DNA from 4 places in the Priestia sp. 40 genome. Region 1 is predicted to be linked to each of the others. Evidence: riboswitches for the same ligand, from Rfam matches in the RefSeq annotation. Region 1 holds a riboswitch; each other region holds the start of a gene.

Region 1 (3,103 bases):
TTCTTAACTGGGAAATTATAAAACGGTTTATTATTTAGAGAAGCCCTTATTTCTAAGGGCTTTTTCTCATTTTGCCTATAAAAATATTATTCTCTTAGTCACATCTTACTCAAAATTAAATACAGACATCTGTCAAATGAATGATACAATAAGCTTATATGCCGTTTTGAGTGGAAAAGCCATAAAAGAGTTCGGCGTACTAATTTTAGAACAACAATAAATTTACATAAAGATGTAAAGATTTAAAGGTTAAAAGAGAAATGTACAAAATCTGTAAAACAAAAGAACAGTTACGCGTTACACATAGGAGTAAAAGGTTCTTCACATGTTTTTTCGGATAAGAAGAGAAAGTAATTTTGATCATTGAGGAGGAACTTAGAATGTTTGGATTTGATGCAGATGTATCGCCACTAGTGCGAATTAAAGTAATTGGGGTCGGCGGTGGAGGAAATAACACCGTTAACCGTATGATTGAACACGGTGTACAAGGAGTAGAATTTATCGCCGTTAATACGGATGCTCAGGCGCTTAACTTATCTAAAGCAGATGTGAAAATGCAGATTGGTGCGGCATTAACGCGAGGATTAGGTGCAGGAGCTAATCCAGAAGTAGGAAGAGAAGCAGCCGAAGAAAGTAGAGAACAAATTCAAGAAGTGCTGCAAGGTGCAGACATGGTATTCGTAACAGCTGGCATGGGCGGAGGAACCGGTACTGGAGCAGCTCCGGTTATTGCTCAAATTGCCCGTGAACTAAATGCTTTAACAATTGGAGTCGTTACTCGCCCGTTCAAGTTTGAAGGAAATAAACGTACCAAGCAAGCAGTAGGCGGTATTACTGCTATGAATGAATCAGTAGATACTCTTATTGTCATTCCAAACGACCGTTTGCTTGAAATTGTTGATAAAAAGACGCCTATGCTTGAAGCATTCCGTGAAGCAGATAATGTTCTTCGCCAAGGTATTCAAGGTATTTCAGACTTAATTGCTGTTCCAGGCCTGATTAACCTTGACTTTGCTGATGTAAAAACCATCATGTCTAATCAAGGATTTGCGCTTATGGGTATCGGACGAGCTTCCGGATCAGACCGGGCAATTGAAGCAGCGAAAAAAGCGATTTCTAGTCCGCTGCTAGATGCATCGATTGATGGAGCAAGAGGCGTGCTGTTGAACATTACGAGCGGCAGCAGCCTAAGTCTTTACGAAGTACAGGAAGCAGCAGATATTGTCACGTCCGCTTCTGATCAGGACTTAAATATGATTTTTGGATCTGTGATTAATGAAGATTTAAAGGACGAAATGATGGTAACCGTTATTGCGACTGGATTTGATGATGAAGATATTTCACCATCAGCTTCTACTTCTAGAGTTTCAAGAGCACGCTACTAAATTAAATAACCAGCTTTTATGGTGGCAATTGTTTTTCAATTGCCTTAAAAGGGAATCCGGTGCAAATCCGGAGCGGTCCCGCCACTGTAACAAGGAGCCTTATGTCAAAAAGCCACTGTCTATTTAGAGACGGGAAGGCGGTATAAGGCAGTGACTTGAAGCCAGGAGACCTGCCATAAATTACAGCACACAATAACCTACGAGGATAGGGAGGTGTTTTGGCAGAATGAAAAATAGGATAAACAAGGGGATATGTTTATCTAATTTTGTTGTGAAGACAAGCACTTCTTTTTAGAAGTGCTTTTTTTTGTGTATTAAAATAGAAGGTGGAAAAATGAATGATAAATAATAAAAAGCTCGTATCTATATTAATTTTTGTTTTACTTTGTCTTACTGCTTGTACGCCTCATGAAGAGAGTATGAGTATAAAAGAAGGAAAGAAAACGAATAAAAGCGCTACATTTTTATTTAATTTCACCCCTGCAACCCTTGATCCTCATACCGATGATGATTATACGGCAGTCCGTGCAGGAGTGGGGGAGACGCTTGTCAAAATCAGCGACGATTTAAAAATAAAGCCTTGGCTTGCTGAAAAGTGGGAAACAAAAGATAACGGTCTTACGTGGACATTTACGATAAAAAAGAACATCACGTTTCAAAATGGAAAAGCGCTGGATGCAAATGCCGTGAGGTCTTCTCTTCAAAGAGCAATAACTCAAAACTATGCGATGGGAAACGCTTTAAAAATCAAAGAAATGAAAGCGAATGGTCATACGCTCACAATTACATTAAAAGAGCAAATGCCTAAATTTCCTTCTGAATTAGTGCATCCAAATACAGCTATTATAGACGTTGATGCTTCTCATATAGCTAAGAAACCCATTGGCACAGGTCCATTTCACGTCTTATCTTTTGATCAAGGAAATCAAGTGAAATTAGAAAGGTATAAGGATTATTGGAATGGAAAAGTAAAGTTGAAAAGCGCGATCTTTGCATTTAACGAAGATGCTAATGCGCGAGTTGCTGCTCTTCAATCTGGAACAGCCGACATTATTTATCGCCCGCCTTTAGAAAGCTTGGGCACTTTACAAACAGATCCGTCTTTTAAGGTAAGTGGAGTACCTAGTGTGCGCACTCATTTATTGCTTTATAATCAAACCAATGACGCATTAGAAGACGAAAATGTACGAAAAGCTATCGATGCCTTATTGAACCGAAAAGAAGTTGTCAGCAGCATCATGAACAATCAAGCGGCAGCGGCTCGAGGGCCATTTTTACCCCAATTTCCGTTTGCCGATAATACAGCTAGTGATCAAAGAGGTATCGCATCTGCTAAAAGATACTTAGAGAAAGCAGGTTATCAAATCAAAAACGGAAAAACAATCAGAAACGGAAAGCCATTATCGCTCTCTCTTGTCACATACAGTTCTTTGCCAGAACTTCCTTTAATTGCGCAGCTTATACAGTCTAATGCGAAAGAGTTAGGAATCAATATTAAGATTCATCTCGTTGAGGACAGCGATGAATATTTAATGGCAAAAGACGATTGGGATTTAGCATTGTATAGCCTTATCACAGCACCTAGAGGAGATGCCAGCTATTATTTGAGTACGAACTATTTGCCGGGCGGTGGTTTAAATGCCAGCCGAATTAATGATGATAAACTAACAAAAATGATTCAGCAGTTAAATTCAACCGTAGAAGACGCAAAGCGAGAT
Region 2 (3,103 bases), on a different contig from region 1:
CGCATCAAGATTCATTGAACCATACGTATAAGCTTCTTCACCACTATGTGCAGTCAAACATGGTTCTGCTTTAAGAAAGGAATATTTAATTAGTGTATTTTTTATGCAGAACAAAGAGCGGGACGGGACTGTGATGTCTGTACTTTCCTTTCCTAAAAAAGAAGCCGACTGTCCGGCTTCTTTTTTTAATAAATACTATATATTTTTTTACTGGTGAAGCAACAGTTGGTAAAAAAGCACCTTTTTTAAAGAGGTATAATACTACTTCAACCTTTTGTACATTTTGTTCATTTACAGAAGTTAAAATGTTTTTAAATTTTTAAAAGTTTCTTGTGACAAGTTTTGTAGAATGGGTTTTCAAAAGGAAATGCTTTCGTCATAATGTGGATATAGCGATCACTACAATAATCGGAGGCGAATCTTTTCATGTGGGTACTGACGGTGTATGCTGGAAAAGAAATGAAAATGTTTGAATTTGAAACTGAAACGCAGGCGAGAGAAGCTTTTGCAAAAACAAATGGCTGTAAAGTTCTTTCAGAAGTCGTGTATTATAATGATCCTCATTTAACATTAGTAGCTATATAATGAAAAACAAGAGCTGACTTTATGCTCTTGTTTTTTTATAGCTTCTTGTATCTTACGAAAAGAATAGAGTTGAAATAAAAAAAAATGTACGCTATGATATGGTAGTTACTTCTATTATTCTGATAGTTTAAAAGGTTCATATATATCAAACAGCAACAGTAAAGATGCCAAGAAGGCTTAATAGGGAAACTGGTGTAAGACCAGTACTGCCCCCGCAACTGTAAGTGTGGACGAACGAGTATAACCACTGTGAAAAAATCACGGGAAGGTTCTCAAGTAGAATGATACACAAGTCAGGAGACCTGTCTTTATTGTGAAGTTTCTATTTCTCCGGGGAGCGGGAAGGGAAACGTTGGCTTAAAGTGGCATTCGTGTACACTCTTATTCTGACGTTTTACCCGCTCGCATATTAGCGAAGCGGGTTTTTCTCATATCCTAAAACTACATATCGTGCAAAAAAGGTGCGCAATGACCACATTGCGTTAAATGGGAAGTCTGGTGTGAAGCCAGCGCGGTACCCGCCACTGTGAAGAGGAGCTGATTGCATATGCCACTGTATTCGGGAAGGCGCAATCAAGTAATGAATCGAAGTCAGGAAACCAGCCTTTTTCTAATGCGAAGCTTACCCTACGGGATATAGGTGGAAGTGCAAAAACTTAGTTTGAATTTTCTGCGCCTCTATCATTGATAGAGGCGTTTTTTTAGTAAAGGAGAGAATGAGTGTGACGACTTGGAACTTGAATGCAACAAAGCATCACGTATTGATTTGTAATGGAAGCAGCTGTATGAGAAAAGGTGGAGAAGAAGCCACGCAGGCTATTCGAAATAAAGTGACCGAACTGAATCTAGATGAAGCGGTTCATACAACCCGCACGCGCTGTAACGGAAGATGCAAAGATGCTCCTGTAGCTATCGTGTACCCTTCAGGAGATTGGTACAAGCAGGTCACTGAAAACGTAGCTCATCGAATTGTTGAAGAGCATTTAGCAGGGGGCTGCAGTATAAAGGAATCGCTTATTTATGAATATGATCAAAATGGTTTCGTTTCTCCAGAAAACAGTGACTCCATAGAAGGAATTGACAAAGTAAAAAGTAACGCATAAAGGAGGAGCTAGCATGAAAGGTAAACTACTAGTTATTGGATTCGGTCCAGGAAGCTTTGAGCATATCACACAGCGAGCAAGAGAAGCCATTCAAGAAAGTGATATGATCATTGGTTATAAAACCTATGTGGAATTAATTCAAGGACTGTTAACGAATCAACAAATTATTAGTACAGGAATGACCGAAGAAGTAAGCCGTGCACAAGAAGCTGTAAAGCAAGCTGAAGCGGGGAAAACAGTGGCGGTCATTTCAAGCGGAGATGCAGGAGTATACGGAATGGCCGGCCTTGTGTATGAAGTGTTGATCGAAAAAGGATGGAAAAAAGAAACGGGCGTAGAGCTGGAAGTAATTCCTGGCATTTCGGCTATTAATTCATGCGCATCTCTCCTTGGGGCGCCCGTGATGCATGATGCCTGTACGATTAGTTTGAGTGATCATCTTACACCTTGGGAGTTAATTGAAAAAAGAATTGAAGCAGCTGCACAAGCAGATTTTGTAGTAGCCTTTTATAATCCGAAAAGCGGAAGAAGAACAAGACAAATTGTGGAAGCGCAGAGGATTCTATTAAAGTACCGTTCTCCTGATACGCCTGTTGGCCTTGTGAAAAGCGCTTATCGTGACCGTGAAGAAGTCGTAATGACGAACTTAAAAGATATGTTAAACCATGAAATAGGTATGCTGACTACCGTTGTTGTTGGGAATTCATCTACGTTCTTTTATGACGATTTGATGATTACACCGCGAGGGTATCAGCGGAAATATACCCTCAATCAAACGGAACAGCCGCTAAGACCGCATCAGCGACTTCGAAAAGAAGCAGAACCATGGGCTCTTGATCAAGAGGAGACTGTACAGCAAACGGCTTCAGCTATTGAAGCTGTTCAGAATAAAAAAGAAGAAAAAACAGCTTCACGAGCTCTTGCAGAAGAAGCGCTTCAAGCAGTTTTAGGTGAAACTACTTCTCCGGTCGTACATCAGCCAATAGAGTCTATTTTTGAAGTGGCGGTTAGTCCAGGGCTTGCGAATAAGAAGTTTACGCCCGTTCAAATGACAACACTAGCAGAAGTTGTTGGTGAAAAAGGTACGATGGAGTATACGCCTGATCATCAAATTAAATTGCAAATTCCAACGGCTCATCCAGATGTGATCATTGAAAAACTTCAAGCAGCTTCCTTTTTATTATCTCCGGTCGGAGACGTGTTTACAATTAAAGCGTGTGATTTTTGTGATGGAGAAAAAAGCGACGCCATCCCACATACGGAAGAATTACAAAAGCGCCTCGGCGGAATGGACATGCCAAAAGAGCTGAAGCTTGGTATTAATGGATGCGGTATGGCCTGTTACGGTGCTGTTCAAGAAGATATCGGCATTGTCTATAGAAAAGGTGCGTTTGACTTATTTTTAGGAGCTAAAA
Region 3 (3,103 bases), on a different contig from region 1:
AGTCAAGAATTTTTTGATTTAATTCAAGAACACCGCGTGAAAAAAGTGTTAGTCAGTCACGTGCATGCGTATGACGAGCAGTTTATTAGAAAAAACAGAAACGGGTCGTTTACGCTTGGAAGAGGCACTGATTTTGTATTGTCAGGAGGCGCGGGTGCTCCCCTTGATTTTGAGCCGCCTTTAATTTTAAATAATTATAATTTTACGGAGTTTTTTGTTAGCCGGTACGACATTTTAGGACCTCTTCTTTGGAAGGATTTTGGACGACCTCGAAGAAGTTGTTTGTAAAAACAAGAGAATAGAAAGTTATGTTTAATGGAGAGCCTGCCTGTGATTCACAGGCAGGCTTTTGGAAGATTGTGCATAATGTTTAAAGAAACCTTGTAGCAGAAGGCTCAGTCAAACGTTATAATAGATAGTGAATGATGATATATTCTCTATATTTGTCATATATTTGTATTACATATGTAATTGAGGAAAAACATTCACTTGATATACTGTTTAATGACTTAACTTTATCTTAAAATTTACAGTGAACTGCCTGTTTATAGAGGCTTAGAAGATACACAGCAAATGGAGGAGCTATCATGGCAAACGAAAAGATGCAAGAAGGACTTAATCGTTTTATTAAGGAAGATTTAAATGACCTTTTAGGTAGACTGTTCCCTTTAATGGATCGGGAGTGTGCGGAAGAAAAGAGAATGCTTATCGAAACCGCGGTAGAGTACATCTATTCTTCAGGGTATCATCAAGGAGCAAAAGACTTGATCGAAACACATCGAAAAGATGATTACAAATTGTTAAGGCAAAAATTAGCGTCAGCACCTCCTGAAAACTGATTTTTTTAAATTTCTTTTGACAACGTAAATGTAAGGTGTTAAGATAACTCTAAATTCAAAACATTATAAACAATTAAAACTCTTATTGAGAGAGGCGGAGGGACTGGCCCTGTGAAGCCCGGCAACCATTTAACAATTTTGTTAAAAAGGTGCTACATCCTGCAAAGCGTACAGCTTTGAAAAATAAGAGAGGATTTCATAGATACTATGCCTCTCTATTCATGATAGAGAGGCTTTTTATTTTATGTGAAGGTGTTTTGAATAAACAATTTCATAGAAATGCATCAGGTGCTGTGTAACGAATGTACGCAGCTTAAAAGGGAAGACCGGTGAAAAGCCGGCGCGGTCCCGCCACTGTAATGGGGAGCAACTTATTAACCACTGTTTCATGTTGAAATGGGAAGGGATAGGAAGCGATGAACCTAAGTCAGGAGACCTGCCTGTTGTATGCACTTAAGCTCTACGGGATATAGAGAGGAGTGAGGAATACGTGTTGAGAAAAACAGGCTATCTCAACTTTAGTTAAGTATGCGTATCATCTCTCTTTTCATTTCGAAAAGAGAGATTTTTTAGTTTATCGATAAAAAAATATACAGGGAGTGGAAAAAATGAGCAGTGTAAAAAGTTCAAATGTAGGTTATCCAAGAATTGGTGAAAAACGAGAATGGAAAAAAGCGCTTGAGCAGTTTTGGGCAGGAAAGCTAGAGAAAGATATCTTTCTGCAGGAAATGGAGGCTCTTCGTCTAGGGCATCTGAAAAAACAGCGTGATGCAGGAATTGAATTGATTCCAGTCGGCGATTTTAGCTTATACGATCATGTGTTAGATACAGCTGTTATGTTTGGTTTGGTGCCAAAGCGCTTTGAGTACGAGGGAGGACCAGTATCGCTTGAAACGTATTTTGACATTGCGCGAGGAACAAAAGGTGCAGTAGCCTCTACGATGACAAAATGGTTTAACACCAATTATCACTATATCGTACCAGAGCTAGAAGGACGTAAGCCGGCTCTCGTAGAAAATCGTCCGCTTCAATTTTACAAAGAAGCAAAACAAAAGCTAAATATCAAAGGAAAGCCCGTTATTTTAGGTCCGGTAACATTTGTAAAGCTATCAAAAGGATATAAAGAAAGTGAGTTTAAAGAAGTAGTTGAACAATTTATTCCTCTTTATGCAACTATCTTAGCGGAGCTTCAGGCAGAAGGAGTAGAGTGGGTACAAATAGATGAGCCGGTTTTAGCTACAACGCTATCAAAAGAAGACCTGGCGCTGTACAAAGAAGTCTATCAAGTCCTGCATGACGCGGCACCGAATGTAAAAGTCATTTTGCAAACGTATTTTGACAGCGTTGATTACTACAAAGAAGTTGTGTCTCTTCCTGTTGAAGGAATTGGCTTAGACTTTGTACATGACCGAGGAGAAAATCTCACTGCGCTTAATAAATATGGGTTTCCGACTGATAAAGTGCTGGCAGCAGGAGTGATTGACGGACGAAACATTTGGCGTGAAAATTTGGACGAGCAGCTTTTAACGATCAGTGAAATTGAAGAAGCCGTATCAAAAGACCGTTTGATTCTGCAGCCTTCATCGAGTTTATTACATGTTCCTGTCACGGTAAAAAATGAAGAAACCATTGAGCCAGTGTTAAAAAATGCGCTCTCTTTTGCAGATGAAAAGCTAAAGGAAATCACGCTTTTAACAAAAGCGGTGCAGCAAGGAAAAGAAGCAATAGAAGAAGAAATAAACGTAAGTAAACAGGCGATTCAAGCATTAAATGGATCATCTTTCCGAAACCATCAAGACGTGCAAAAAGAGCTGAAGCAGCTGGACAGCTATAAAGCTGAGCGCCAAGCGCGGTTTGACGTACGTCAACGCGTTCAGCAAGAAGCTTTTCAACTGCCGCTTCTTCCCACGACAACAATTGGAAGCTTCCCGCAAACAAAAGAAGTGCGACAACAGCGTCTAAAGTGGCGTAAAGGCGAGTTAAGCGATGAAGCATATGAAGCGTACATTAACGATGAAATCAAAAAATGGATTGAAATTCAAGAAGACATCGGCTTAGATGTCCTTGTGCATGGAGAGTTTGAGCGTACGGACATGGTTGAGTACTTCGGTGAAAAATTAGGAGGCTTTCAGTTTACGAAGTTTGGCTGGGTGCAATCATACGGTTCTCGCTGCGTAAAGCCGCCGCTCATTTACGGAGATGTATCGTACGAGCAGGCGATGACGATCAAAGAAACTGTGTATGCACAGTCTCTAACAGATAAG
Region 4 (3,103 bases), on a different contig from region 1:
GTGTCCGTTTCCGTGATGCCTGTTCCTAAAACGCCTGAGCTGTATGTTTTATAAGACGTCTCGGTTTTCATGATTAAAAGCTCAGGCCGTTCTTCAATTTTAAGATGTGAAAAGGGACCAATCCCCTTTTCAATTCGAACTGGAATATGGTCCCTCTTTTTATTTATTGTACACCTCAGGGTATACTGCTTTTGCTAAGTCCTCTAAGCCATCTACAATACGAGGTCCTAAGCGGTTGATTTTGTTTTGATCAACCTTCTCGATGTTACCCTCTTTTACAGCAGTCATGCTGCTCCAAGCGGGACGCTTCATAATCTCATTTTTGTCTGCATCATACGTTGCGATAATAACGTCAGGGTTTAGCTTAACAACTTGCTCTTCAGAAAACTTAACCCAACCCTTTTCACTAGCAGCTACGTTATCAGCACCGATCATAGTAAGCATTTCGTTCATGAACGTACCTTTTCCTGTTGTATAAACCTCAGGAGCTCCTGATACCTCTATCCATACTTTTTTACGATCTTCTTTTGAAATCGTTTTTGCTTTTTTCTCAATTGAAACTACTTTTTCTTTCATGTCTTTAATTGTTTGATTAGCTTCTTTTGTTTTACCCGTTAATTTACCGATTTGCGTAATAGAATCATAAACCGTATCAAACGTTGTTGAATCTTTTACAACAAATACCGGAATACCCGCACTTTCAATTTGTTTAAATACTTCATCCGAAACGCCCATACTTGAAGCGTGTGCCAGGACTAAATCAGGATTTAAAGCGATAACTTTTTCTGCATTAACGTTCATATCTCCCACCTGCGCTTTTTTCTTTACGCTTTTAGGATAATCATCGTTGCTTGTGACACCGACTAATTCTTTTTCAAGGCCAAGGGCATATACAATCTCCGTATTACTTGGCATTAATGAAACAATTTTCTTAGGCTGTTTTTTCAACGTAATTTCTTTATCACGTGCGTCTTTTACCTTTACTGGAAACGCAGCTTGTGACGTTTGTGCTGTATCTTGCTTCGTTTTTTTATCACTGTTGCTTTGGCTGCCTGCACCGCATGCAGCAAGTACGATGACTAACAGTGCAATAATGGAATACGAAAGCCATTTTTTCATTTAAATACTCCCCCTATATATTGTTCATTGTGAATACGAAACCTCCACGTTAAAGAAAAAGCAAATGATCATGCAAAAAGCAGCGCTATCCCGTTTTTCCGCTTTGACTATGTATACTGCTCGCCGGCAGCTTCAAAATAAAAAAGCTTTACTTTCAATTGAAAGCAAAGCAGGTAACGTCAAGATAAGCAGGAAAAGAATCCGTTCACTATACTTGATATGTATGTTCATTACCCTGCTTCACCCTTCCTCGAAGGTTTCACAGCTAACAATAAGGCAGGTCTCCTGACTTACGCACAAAGCGCTTACAGTGGCGGGACCGCGCTGGTTTTTCACCAGACTTCCCTTTTCACTCAATCTTTAAATTGAGACCTTATTGCTTTACGATTATTCACTTGTCCTAGTATACCCCACTCATCGAAAAATGGAAATAGCCATTCTCATAAAAAAAGCTGCGAGAATGCTCTCGCAGCTTAGGGAATTAAAGAGTTGCTAAAAATTCACGGACCGCTTCAGGCGTTTTAGCATTTGCACTGTGCAGGTGCGCAATTTTTTCACCGTTTTTATATACAAGAAGAGACGGAATACCCATTACATTGTTTTCAGCAGAAAGTTCTTCAAACTCATCCTTGTCAATTTTAAACCATGCTTTATCTGTATTTTCGTCAACGATTTCATCAATGAACATATCCAAACGTTTGCAATCAGGACACCACGTTGTCGTAAAAATCCCAACGCTTAGTGTTTCGTTCTTAATTTGTTCGCGAAATTGTTTTTCTTCCGTAAATTGTTTCATTGTGTTACCTCCGGCATCTATTCGTTCCTTCTCACTATTCTATGGTAAGAAGTCTGACTTCATTATAAACGATTTTTTTATCGTTGTGCTAATGTTTCAGCTTATTTAGACCATAACGGTTTTAGACGTAAAAAAATGCTAGCTTAAAAAAGCTAACATTTCGAAATCGTAGAATGTTGTGTCTATTATCAGCTAAACCATTTAGGCGGCATGTTTCGGTTCCAATAAATTTTCCCTAAATCATAATGCTTTTGAAAATTATCTGCAGCTGCATGATAGTGAAAATTAAACCAGTATCCATCTTTTGGAGGATTTTCGCGCCGTACATGAAATCGTATTAAGTCCTGACCGGTTTCCCGGTCATATACATGGAAAATCTTTTCACCGTAGCCAGCAGCAGGGTGCTCGCTTATCTCGAGATTCTGAATTGACTGTTCACGTTCAGTGCCAATGTCGGTCAGCACTTCTTCAATTTTAGGTAACACTGCTTGACGAAATTCATCTTCAATGACAGGCCCAATTTTTGTTCCGAATTTTTCCACTGACTGTTTTTCAGCTGATTCCATTGCATACGTAACAAATGATGAAACGTCTTCATATTTTGGTTCTTCATATGGCAAATGAATATCTTCTATAACAGCTGTGACAGGAGTTGTTTCTCTTACATACCCTGCTTTATGTTGCTTGTCCGCTTTTGCATCATCAACGTATAAATATTCTGGTGGAGTGACAAGCCCAAATGTAAATACTGTAATAAATACAACTAGCATTCTTTTTATCCATCTAGGCATTCGTATCTTTCCTTTCTCATCTTTTCCCATATGGTCTTTTCATATCGTAAAATTCATTATCATAACTCACTAGGTATTGTAACATACTTATTAATTTTTTACCTATATTTGCTTATTCATTTATGCTGTCTACGGGCATTCGAAGACTTTTTAGTTAGCACCTTCCTTCTTCTGTTTGAGGTTGTCACACCGAGCGGAAACCTATACAAGATATTCCTTTTTTGCTGGATGCTTAAACACAAAAGTATTTTTATGTTCAAAAATATATCATACTTTTATGAACTTTAGATGAAATTCATAAAAAAAACTTCCAAAACTTTTTAATTCCTAAAAGGTTTTGGAAGTCTTTTCAATGAACGTTATCCATTTTACTTTTTTGTTTATTTTTGTATATCAA

The links. Region 1 has a riboswitch for cobalamin ahead of nikA (nickel ABC transporter substrate-binding protein). Riboswitches for the same ligand answer to the same signal wherever they lie in the genome.
Region 2: it holds a riboswitch for cobalamin, as region 1 does, so the genes downstream of both, ACO1DI_RS21575 ((2Fe-2S) ferredoxin domain-containing protein) here and nikA (nickel ABC transporter substrate-binding protein) in region 1, are expected to answer to the same signal.
Region 3: it holds a riboswitch for cobalamin, as region 1 does, so the genes downstream of both, metE (5-methyltetrahydropteroyltriglutamate--homocysteine S-methyltransferase) here and nikA (nickel ABC transporter substrate-binding protein) in region 1, are expected to answer to the same signal.
Region 4: it holds a riboswitch for cobalamin, as region 1 does, so the genes downstream of both, ACO1DI_RS19375 (ABC transporter substrate-binding protein) here and nikA (nickel ABC transporter substrate-binding protein) in region 1, are expected to answer to the same signal.

Annotation. Positions count from the first base shown of each region.
Region 1 covers NZ_JBMPZA010000015.1:448,258-451,360, reverse strand. Annotated here, with positions in the region: gene ACO1DI_RS17175 (tautomerase family protein) at 1-21, shown strand, start outside; gene ftsZ (cell division protein FtsZ) at 381-1,385, shown strand; cobalamin riboswitch at 1,388-1,577, shown strand; gene nikA (nickel ABC transporter substrate-binding protein) at 1,724-3,103, shown strand, end outside.
Region 2 covers NZ_JBMPZA010000019.1:8,849-11,951, forward strand. Annotated here, with positions in the region: gene ACO1DI_RS21565 (M42 family metallopeptidase) at 1-74, shown strand, start outside; gene ACO1DI_RS21570 (hypothetical protein) at 427-585, shown strand; cobalamin riboswitch at 731-909, shown strand; cobalamin riboswitch at 1,028-1,207, shown strand; gene ACO1DI_RS21575 ((2Fe-2S) ferredoxin domain-containing protein) at 1,308-1,688, shown strand; gene cobJ (precorrin-3B C(17)-methyltransferase) at 1,702-3,103, shown strand, end outside.
Region 3 covers NZ_JBMPZA010000005.1:277,691-280,793, reverse strand. Annotated here, with positions in the region: gene ACO1DI_RS02495 (metallophosphoesterase family protein) at 1-288, shown strand, start outside; gene ACO1DI_RS02490 (hypothetical protein) at 588-839, shown strand; SAM riboswitch class I at 919-1,029, shown strand; cobalamin riboswitch at 1,109-1,297, shown strand; gene metE (5-methyltetrahydropteroyltriglutamate--homocysteine S-methyltransferase) at 1,448-3,103, shown strand, end outside.
Region 4 covers NZ_JBMPZA010000016.1:187,666-190,768, forward strand. Annotated here, with positions in the region: gene ACO1DI_RS19370 (adenosylcobinamide amidohydrolase) at 1-71, opposite strand, end outside; gene ACO1DI_RS19375 (ABC transporter substrate-binding protein) at 160-1,119, opposite strand; cobalamin riboswitch at 1,378-1,510, opposite strand; gene ACO1DI_RS19380 (thioredoxin family protein) at 1,601-1,915, opposite strand; gene ACO1DI_RS19385 (YpjP family protein) at 2,104-2,706, opposite strand; gene ACO1DI_RS19390 (class I SAM-dependent methyltransferase) at 3,087-3,103, opposite strand, start outside.